Regions from separate parts of the Mixta calida genome, predicted to be linked through region 2. Evidence: predicted binding sites of a transcription regulator. Region 2 holds the regulator's gene; the other holds the start of a gene.

Region 1 (4,793 bases), 580 kb from region 2:
CGTTAGAACGGCTGTGAATGCCGATGATCTGGCCTTCGTAAACTTCCGCGCCGTGGCCCAGGAACAGTTTGCCGCGATCCTGCAGACCGAACAGTGCGAAGGCGACCGCCTTGCCCTGGCCGTTAGAGATCAACACGCCGTTCTGACGCTGGCCTACTTCGCCCGGACGCACGTCGTCGTAGTGGCTGAAAGTAGAGTAAAGCAGACCGGTGCCGGAGGTCATGGTCATGAATTCGTTACGGAAACCGATCAAACCACGGCTCGGAATAACGTAGTCGAGACGCACGCGGCCTTTGCCGTCCGGGTCCATGTTTTTCATGTCGCCTTTACGCTCGCCCATGGCCTGCATGACCGCGCCCTGATGCTGTTCTTCGATATCCAGCGTCACGTTTTCGAACGGCTCTTGTTTACGGCCATCAACTTCGCGGAAGATAACTTTCGGACGGGATACCGCCAGTTCGAAACCTTCACGACGCATGTTTTCGATCAGCACGGAGAGGTGCAGTTCGCCACGACCGGATACGCGGAAAGCGTCCGCATCTTCGGTTTCTTCTACGCGCAGCGCCACGTTGTGCACCAGCTCTTTCTTCAGACGATCCAGGATCTGACGTGAAGTAACGTATTTACCCTCTTTACCGCAGAACGGCGAGGTGTTGACGTTAAAGAACATGGTTACAGTCGGCTCATCAACGCTCAGCGCAGGCAGCGCTTCGACATTCTGCGGATCGCAGATGGTGTCGGAGATGTTCAGCTCGCCCAGACCGGTGATTGCGATGATGTCGCCTGCTTCCGCCAGGTCGGTATCAATACGCTCCAGACCCAGGTGGCCCAGCACTTTGCCCACTTTCGCGTTGCGGGTTTTGCCTTCGCTGTCGACAACCGTAACCTGCTGGTTCGGCTTAACTTTGCCGCGCTTGATGCGGCCGATGCCGATCACGCCCAGGTAGTTGTTATAGTCCAGCTGAGAGATTTGCATCTGCAGCGGGCCGTCCAGATCGACGTTTGGCGCCGGTACGTGGTCGACGATCGCCTGGTACAGCGGGGTCATGTCGTCAGCCATATCGGTATGGTCGACGCCAGCGATACCCTGCAGCGCAGAGGCGTAAATAATCGGGAAATCGAGCTGCTCGTCGGTCGCGTCAAGGTTAACGAACAGGTCGAACACCTGATCGACAACCCAGTCAGGACGCGCGCCCGGGCGGTCAATTTTGTTGATGACCACGATCGGCTTCAGGCCGTGGGCAAATGCTTTTTTGGTCACGAAACGCGTCTGCGGCATTGGGCCGTCCATCGCGTCGACAACCAGCAGCACTGAATCAACCATGGACATAACGCGCTCAACTTCTCCACCGAAGTCGGCGTGTCCCGGAGTATCAACGATGTTGATACGATAGTCGTTCCATTTGATGGCGGTATTTTTCGCGAGGATGGTAATCCCACGCTCTTTCTCCAAATCGTTGGAGTCCATTACACGCTCGGTTGCTTCAGTACGGGCATCAAAAGTACCGGACTGTTGCAGCAGTTTGTCGACCAGGGTGGTTTTCCCATGGTCAACGTGCGCAATAATGGCGATGTTACGCAAATTTTCGATCACAGCTTTGCCTCAGGCATTAGAAATAGCGCGCTATTGTACACGGATTAATCGAAGGACTGAACAGGATCACAAATATCAAAGAAAGAATGCTCCAGGGCTTGCCTTATAACACCACTTTCAGTGCAAAAAATGCACCTGATTGACCAGCTGCACCATTATGGTGCCCAAAATTAACTCAAATGCACTATAATGGTGCGCGATATCCATCATGGTGCATCCCTCGTTTGTCGAGAGCGCGCATAATAGCGCTTTTTGGCCAGAATAAAAAAGTTGGCACAGAATTCGCTTTATTTTATTCAAGCCAAAACGACAGTTTCCACAACGGTTGATAGCTTGTCCGAGTACTTTGTTGCCAGCTGTACGCTCGACTTTACGCGCCTGGCAGGATGAAGTTCTCTTACCACGACGACAATGACAATTACCAGGAGAGTTGAGTATGTCCGCTGAACACGTTCTTTCTATGATGAATGAACACGAAGTTAAGTTTGTTGACCTGCGCTTCACCGATACCAAAGGTAAAGAGCAGCACGTAACCATCCCTGCGCATCAGGTCAACGCAGACTTCTTCGAAGAAGGCAAAATGTTTGACGGCTCCTCTATCGGCGGCTGGAAAGGCATTAACGAATCTGACATGGTGCTGATGCCGGACGCGACTACCGCCGTGCTGGATCCGTTCTACGAAGATTCCACGCTGATCATCCGTTGTGACATCCTTGAGCCGGGCACCATGCAGGGCTACGATCGCGACCCGCGCTCTATCGCTAAACGTGCGGAAGATTTCCTGCGTTCATCCGGCATCGCGGATACCGTGCTGTTCGGACCGGAGCCGGAATTCTTCCTGTTCGACGACATCCGTTTCGGCAGCAGCACCTCCGGTTCGCATGTGGCTATCGACGATATCGAAGCGGCCTGGAACACCGGTAAAGAATATGAAGGCGGCAACAAAGGCCACCGTCCGGGCCTGAAAGGCGGCTACTTCCCGGTTCCGCCGGTTGACTCCTCACAGGACATCCGTTCCGCCATGTGTCTGACCATGGAGCAGATGGGTCTGGTCGTTGAAGCGCATCACCATGAAGTCGCCACCGCTGGTCAGAACGAAGTGGCCACCCGTTTCAACACCATGGTGAAAAAAGCGGACGAAATTCAGATCTACAAATATGTCGTGCACAACGTTGCGCACGCCTACGGCAAAACCGCCACCTTTATGCCAAAACCGATGTTCGGCGATAATGGCTCCGGCATGCACTGCCATATGTCCCTGTCTAAAGGCGGCACCAACCTGTTCGCCGGCGACAAATACGGCGGCCTGTCTGAAATGGCGCTGTTCTACATCGGCGGCGTGATCAAACACGCGAAAGCGATCAACGCCCTGGCAAACCCGACCACCAACTCCTACAAGCGTCTGGTGCCGGGCTACGAAGCGCCGGTTATGCTGGCCTACTCTGCGCGTAACCGCTCTGCTTCCATCCGTATCCCGGTGGTCGCCAGTCCGAAAGCGCGTCGTATCGAAGCGCGTTTCCCGGATCCGGCTGCTAACCCGTACCTGGCCTTCGCTGCGCTGCTGATGGCGGGTCTGGATGGCATCATCAACAAGATCCACCCTGGCGATGCGATGGACAAGAACCTGTATGACCTGCCGCCGGAAGAAGAGGCCGAGATTCCAAAAGTTGCAGGCTCGCTGGAAGAAGCGCTGAACGCGCTGAACGAAGACCGCGAGTTCCTGACCCGTGGCGGTGTATTCACCGACGACGCTATCGACGCCTATATCGACCTGCGTAAATCTGAAATGGATCGCGTGCGCATGACGCCGCACCCGGTCGAGTTCGAGCTTTACTACAGCGTTTAATTGGTTTGAGTTTTTGTTGCCGTGGAAACTTTCAGCCCATCTTCGGATGGGCTTTTTTCTCCGCGTCTTCAACGGCCGGAATATCGCGTTATCAAACCTGAAACTATAATGCACTAAAACAGTGCAGGAGAACGCTGTATGGCAACTGGCCCCTTGCCCGATGCTGGGCAGATTCTCAATTCCCTGATTAACAGTATCCTGCTGGTCGATAACGAACTGGTGATTCATTACGCCAACCCCGCAGCCCAGCAGCTGTTGGCGCAAAGCTCGCGTAAGCTTTTCGGTACGCCGTTGCCGGAGCTGATGGGCTATTTTTCTCTGAATATCGCCGTAATGCAGGAAAGCCTGGCCGCTGGTCAGGGATTTACCGACAGCGAAGTGACGCTGGTGGTGGACGGCCGCGCCCATATTATGTCGCTCACCGCGCAGCGCCTGCCTGACGGCCTGATCCTGCTGGAAATGGCGCCGATGGATAATCAGCGCCGTCTCAGTCAGGAGCAGATACAGCATGCGCAGCAGGTTGCCGCGCGCGACCTGGTGCGCGGACTGGCGCATGAGATCAAAAACCCGCTCGGCGGACTGCGCGGCGCGGCGCAGCTGCTGGCGAAGGCGCTGCCCGATCCGTCGCTGACGGAATATACCAAAGTGATTATTGAACAGGCCGATCGGCTGCGCAATCTGGTCGACAGGCTGTTAGGGCCGCAGCAGCCGGGCATGCACGTGACGCAAAGCATTCATCAGGTGGCGGAGCGCGTGGTGAATCTGGTCAATATGGAGCTGCCGGAGAATGTCTCGCTGGTGCGTGATTACGACCCCAGCCTGCCGGAACTGCCGCACGATCCCGATCAGATAGAGCAGGTGTTGCTGAATATCGTTCGCAATGCGCTACAGGCGCTGGGCGACGCAGGCGGCACCATTACGCTGCGTACCCGCACCGCGTTTCAGCTGACGCTGCATGGCGCGCGTTATCGTCTGGTAGCGCGTATTGATGTGGAAGATGACGGACCAGGCATTCCGACGCAGCTGCAGGATACGCTGTTTTATCCAATGGTCAGCGGTCGGGAGGGCGGAACCGGACTGGGCCTCTCTATTGCCCGCAGCCTGATCGACCAGCATTCTGGAAAAATAGAATTTAGCAGTTGGCCTGGCCATACCGAATTTTCGATTTACCTGCCTATTCGCCAGTGAGGTTTCTATGCAACGAGGGATAGTTTGGATCGTCGATGACGATAGCTCCATCCGCTGGGTGCTTGAACGCGCACTGACCGGAGCCGGTTTAAGCTGCGCCACGTTTGAAAGCGGCAGCGAAGTGCTGGACGCACTCGCCAGCAAAACCCCAGACGTTTTACTGTC
Region 2 (4,793 bases):
TACAAGTTGGTTTCGGATAAGGTGACCTATTTTTCGACCGATGAGATCAGCTGGTTCGATAATCCGCTGATGACCACCTATGACGAAAACAAGATCCCTGCCTGGTCAGTACGCGCGGATAAAGCCAAACTGACAAAAGACCGCATGCTTTATCTCTATGGTCACGTTGAAGTCAACAGCCTGACGAAAGACGCTCAGCTTGAGCGGATTAAAACCGATAATGCGCAGGTCAATCTGGTGACGCAGGATGTGCAGTCTGACGACCAGGTAACACTTTATGGCCGCGGCTTTAATTCTACTGGTATGAAAATGCGCGGTAATTTACGGACGAAAACGGCCGAGCTGATTGAAAAGGTCAAAACTAATTATGAAATCAATGCACAACAACAGCCTTAAGCTTCTGCTTATCACTACCCTGCTGGCCGCCAGCGTTCCGGCTCTGGCATTAACGGGCGACTCCGAAAAGCCCGTTAATATCGATTCCGCTAACCAGGCGCTGGATCTGCAAGGCAACGTCGCGACCTTTACCGGTAATGTGATCGTGACGCAGGGTTCGATCAAAATTACCGCCGATAAAGTCGTCGTAACGCGTCCTGGCGGCGACAGCAACAAAACCATCGTTGACGCTTACGGTACGCCGGCGACCTTTTATCAGCTGCAGGACGACGGCAAACCGGTAAAAGGTCATGCTCAGAAGATGCATTATGAGCTGGCGAAGGATTTTGTTGAACTGACGGGCAACGCCTATATCGAGCAGCTGGACAGCAATGTCAAAGGCGATCGTATCACCTATTTGGTGAAAGAGCAGAAAATGCAGGCGTTTAGCCAGGGCCAGAACAAGCGCGTGACAACCGTACTGGTGCCTTCGCAGCTGCAGGATAAATCCGGCGCCTCTAATGGCCAACAGAAGAGTAACTGATTCATATGGCAACACTACTCGCTGAAAATCTGGCGAAAGCCTATAAAGGCCGCCGCGTGGTGGAAGATGTCAGCCTGCAGGTTAAATCGGGCGAAATCGTCGGTCTGCTGGGACCAAACGGCGCGGGCAAAACCACCACCTTTTATATGGTTGTTGGCATTGTGCCGCGCGACGCCGGGCGCATCGTGATTGATGATGAAGACATCAGTATTTTACCGCTCCATGCCCGCGCCCGTCGCGGCATCGGCTACCTGCCGCAGGAAGCGTCGATATTCCGTCGCCTCAGCGTCTATGACAATCTGATGGCCGTGCTGCAGGTGCGCGACGATCTGACCACCGAACAGCGTCAGGATCGCGCAAACGAGCTGATGGAAGAATTCCATATTGAACATCTGCGCGACAGTCTCGGCCAGGCGCTCTCCGGCGGCGAACGGCGTCGTGTGGAAATTGCGCGCGCGCTGGCGGCGAACCCCAAATTCATCCTGTTGGATGAACCCTTCGCCGGCGTCGACCCGATCTCCGTTATCGATATCAAAAAGATTATCGAACACCTGCGTGACAGCGGTCTCGGCGTGCTGATCACCGACCATAACGTCCGTGAGACGCTGGCCGTTTGCGAACGCGCCTATATTGTGAGTCAGGGCCGTCTGATCGCCCATGGCACCCCGGAAGCGATTCTGGCCGATGAACAGGTGAAACGCGTCTATTTGGGTGAAGAGTTCAGACTCTGATATGGTGTCGGTTATGACAGTCTGCTATCAGGAAACGCTATTCTGAATATGAAGCAAGGTTTGCAACTCAGGCTCAGCCAACAGCTCGCCATGACGCCGCAGCTGCAGCAGGCTATTCGCCTGCTACAGCTCTCTACGCTGGAGCTCCAACAGGAGATTCAGCTGGCGCTGGAGAGCAACCCGTTGCTTGAGCAGACCGATAATGTCCATGAAGAGGTGGATTCCCGCGAGTATACCGAGAGTGAAACGCTCGATACGCGGGAGGCGCTGGAGCAGAAGGATATGCCGGAGGAGTTGCCGCTTGACGCCACCTGGGACGAGATCTACACCGCCGGCACGCCGTCCGGCACCGGTACCGACTATCGCGACGACGAACTGCCGGTCTACCAGGGTGAAACCACCCAGTCGCTGCAGGATTACCTGATGTGGCAGGTGGAGCTGACGCCGTTTACCGATACCGATCGCGCCATCGCCACCTCGATTGTCGATGCCATTGACGATACCGGCTATCTCACCGTCACGCTGGATGAAATCCGCGATAGCATGGGCGATGAAGAGGTGGCGCTGGATGAAGTCGAGGCGGTGCTGAAGCGCGTGCAGCGTTTCGATCCTGTTGGCGTTGGCGCCCGCGATCTGCGCGATTGCCTGCTGGTGCAGCTTTCGCAGTTCGCCAGCGATACGCCATGGCTGACGGAGGCGCAGCTGATTGTCAGCGAGCATCTCGATCTGCTGGCAAACCATGATTTCCGCAGTCTGATGCGCGTCACCCGCCTGAAAGAAGATGTATTGAAAGAGGCGATGGCGCTGATCCAGTCGCTCGATCCGCGACCAGGGCAGTCGGTAAACACCAGCGAACCGGAATATGTCATTCCCGACGTACTGGTGCGCAAAATCGGCAACCGCTGGACAGTAGAGCTCAACAGCGACAGCGTGCCGCGGCTGAATATCAACCAGCAATACGCGGCGCTGGGCAACTCAACGCGCAACGATAGCGACAGTCAGTTTATTCGCACCAATCTGCAGGAAGCGAAATGGCTGATTAAAAGCCTGGAAAGCCGGAACGATACGTTGCTGAAAGTCACGCGCTGTATCGTCGAGCAGCAGCAGGCCTTCTTTGAACAGGGAGAGGAGTTCATGCGCCCGATGGTGCTGGCAGATATCGCTCAGGCGGTCGACATGCATGAATCAACCATTTCCCGCGTAACGACGCAAAAATACCTGCACAGCCCGCGCGGTATTTTCGAACTGAAATATTTTTTCTCCAGCCACGTCAATACCGAGGGCGGCGGCGAAGCTTCCTCCACGGCGATCCGCGCGCTGGTGAAAAAACTCATCTCGGCGGAGAACCCCGCCAAACCGCTGAGCGACAGCAAGCTCACCTCTATGCTGTCCGAACAGGGCATTATGGTGGCGCGCCGCACCGTCGCAAAGTACCGAGAGTCTTTATCCATCCCGCCATCAAACCAGCGTAAACAGCTGGTTTGATACTCACTGAGAAGGAAGACGCTATGCAGCTCAATATTACCGGGCAACACATTGAAATCACGCCAGCTTTGCGCGAGTTTGTAAACACTAAGTTTGCCAAGCTGGAACAATATTCAGACCGGATAACCCAGGTCCACGTTGTGCTGAAGGTAGAGCGAGTGCAGCAGATAGCGGAAGCGACGCTGCACGTCAGCGGCGGCGAACTGCATGCGACTTCTGAGGCTAATGATATGTACGCGGCGATTGATGGCTTGATCGATAAGCTTTCTCGTCAGCTAACCCGGCATAAAGACAAGTTAAAACAACACTAACCTTCGCAAGGCGGAAGGAAGAACGGGCCGCTTGTAGTAATGCGGCACTATCGTGGGGCGATCTTTTTCGCCCCGTTTTTCCATTCACGCCACGCTGGCAAATTTTTACTGCTTTTCTCATCGTAAGACGCGTAAAGTAGCGCGATGCGCCAGTAAATGTGAACACGCAAGTGAAACTATGATGAACAACGAACTCTCACTGGAACTCAGCTCTGTACTTAACCTTGACTGTACCCGCAGCGGAGTGCATTGCCAGAGCAAAAAGCGGGCACTGGAAATCATCAGTGAACTGGCTGCCAAACAGCTTAATCTGCCGCACCAAACGGTGTTTGAAGCGATCCTGACGCGCGAGCGCATGGGCAGCACCGGCATCGGCAACGGCATCGCTATTCCGCACGGAAAGCTGGAAGAGGATACACTGCGTGCAGTAGGCGTATTTATCCGCCTCGATCAGCCAATCGGGTTCGATGCTATTGATAATCAACCGGTTGATCTGCTTTTTGCCTTGTTGGTACCGGCGGATCAATGTAAAACACATCTGCATACCCTTTCACTGGTGGCGAAACGGCTGGCCGACAAAACGGTATGCCGTCGTCTGCGGGCTGCGCAGAGTGATGAAGAGCTGTATGAGATCATTACCGCAGCGCCGGAAGAGAATCATTAATTACTACGCTTGCACTTTTGCCTGAACGGCGGGCTTGCGGCCCGTCGCGCAGGTTGAATGGGGAGACAACTTAATGGTGCTGATGATCGTCAGCGGTCGTTCAGGCTCAGGGAAATCTGTCGCGTTACGCGCGCTGGAAGATATGGGTTTTTACTGTGTGGACAACCTGCCGGTAACACTCCTGCCCGATCTGGCGAATTCGCTGGCTGCACGTAATATCTCGGCCGCCGTCAGTATAGATGTGCGTAATATGCCGGAGTCGCCGGATGTGCTGGAAAAGGCGCTGACCAGCCTGCCCGGCAGCTTTTCGCCGCAGCTGCTGTTCCTGGACGCGGACCGCAACACCTTAATCCGTCGCTACAGCGATACCCGCCGTTTGCATCCGCTCTCCAGCAAAAACCTGTCGCTGGAAAGCGCTATCGATGAAGAAAACGATCTTCTGGAGCCACTGCGATCGCGCGCCGATCTGATTGTCGATACGTCGGAAATGTCGGTGCATGAACTGGCGGAGATGCTGCGTACGCGTCTGCTCGGCAAGCGCGAGCGCGAACTCACGATGGTATTTGAATCTTTCGGTTTTAAGCATGGCATCCCTATCGACGCCGACTATGTTTTTGACGTGCGCTTTCTGCCTAACCCGCACTGGGACCCAAAGCTGCGTCCGATGACAGGCCTCGACAGAC

Evidence for each region. The regulator sigma-54, encoded in region 2, starts transcription at its own class of promoters, with help from an activator protein. The targets are predictions, from matches to a motif close to GTTGGCACANNTTTCGCTNT.
Region 1: a site for sigma-54 is predicted at 1,864-1,883, ahead of glnA (glutamate--ammonia ligase). Genes of this name have one in related genera too.

The regions. Positions count from the first base shown of each region.
Region 1 covers NZ_CP026378.1:4,295,530-4,300,322, forward strand. The annotation lists gene typA (ribosome-dependent GTPase TypA) at 1-1,594, opposite strand, end outside; gene glnA (glutamate--ammonia ligase) at 2,031-3,440, shown strand; gene glnL (nitrogen regulation protein NR(II)) at 3,579-4,628, shown strand; gene glnG (nitrogen regulation protein NR(I)) at 4,636-4,793, shown strand, end outside.
Region 2 covers NZ_CP026378.1:562,315-567,107, reverse strand. The annotation lists gene lptC (LPS export ABC transporter periplasmic protein LptC) at 1-396, shown strand, start outside; gene lptA (lipopolysaccharide ABC transporter substrate-binding protein LptA) at 377-919, shown strand; gene lptB (LPS export ABC transporter ATP-binding protein) at 925-1,650, shown strand; gene rpoN (RNA polymerase factor sigma-54) at 1,699-3,135, shown strand; gene hpf (ribosome hibernation promoting factor) at 3,159-3,446, shown strand; gene ptsN (PTS IIA-like nitrogen regulatory protein PtsN) at 3,628-4,110, shown strand; gene rapZ (RNase adapter RapZ) at 4,184-4,793, shown strand, end outside.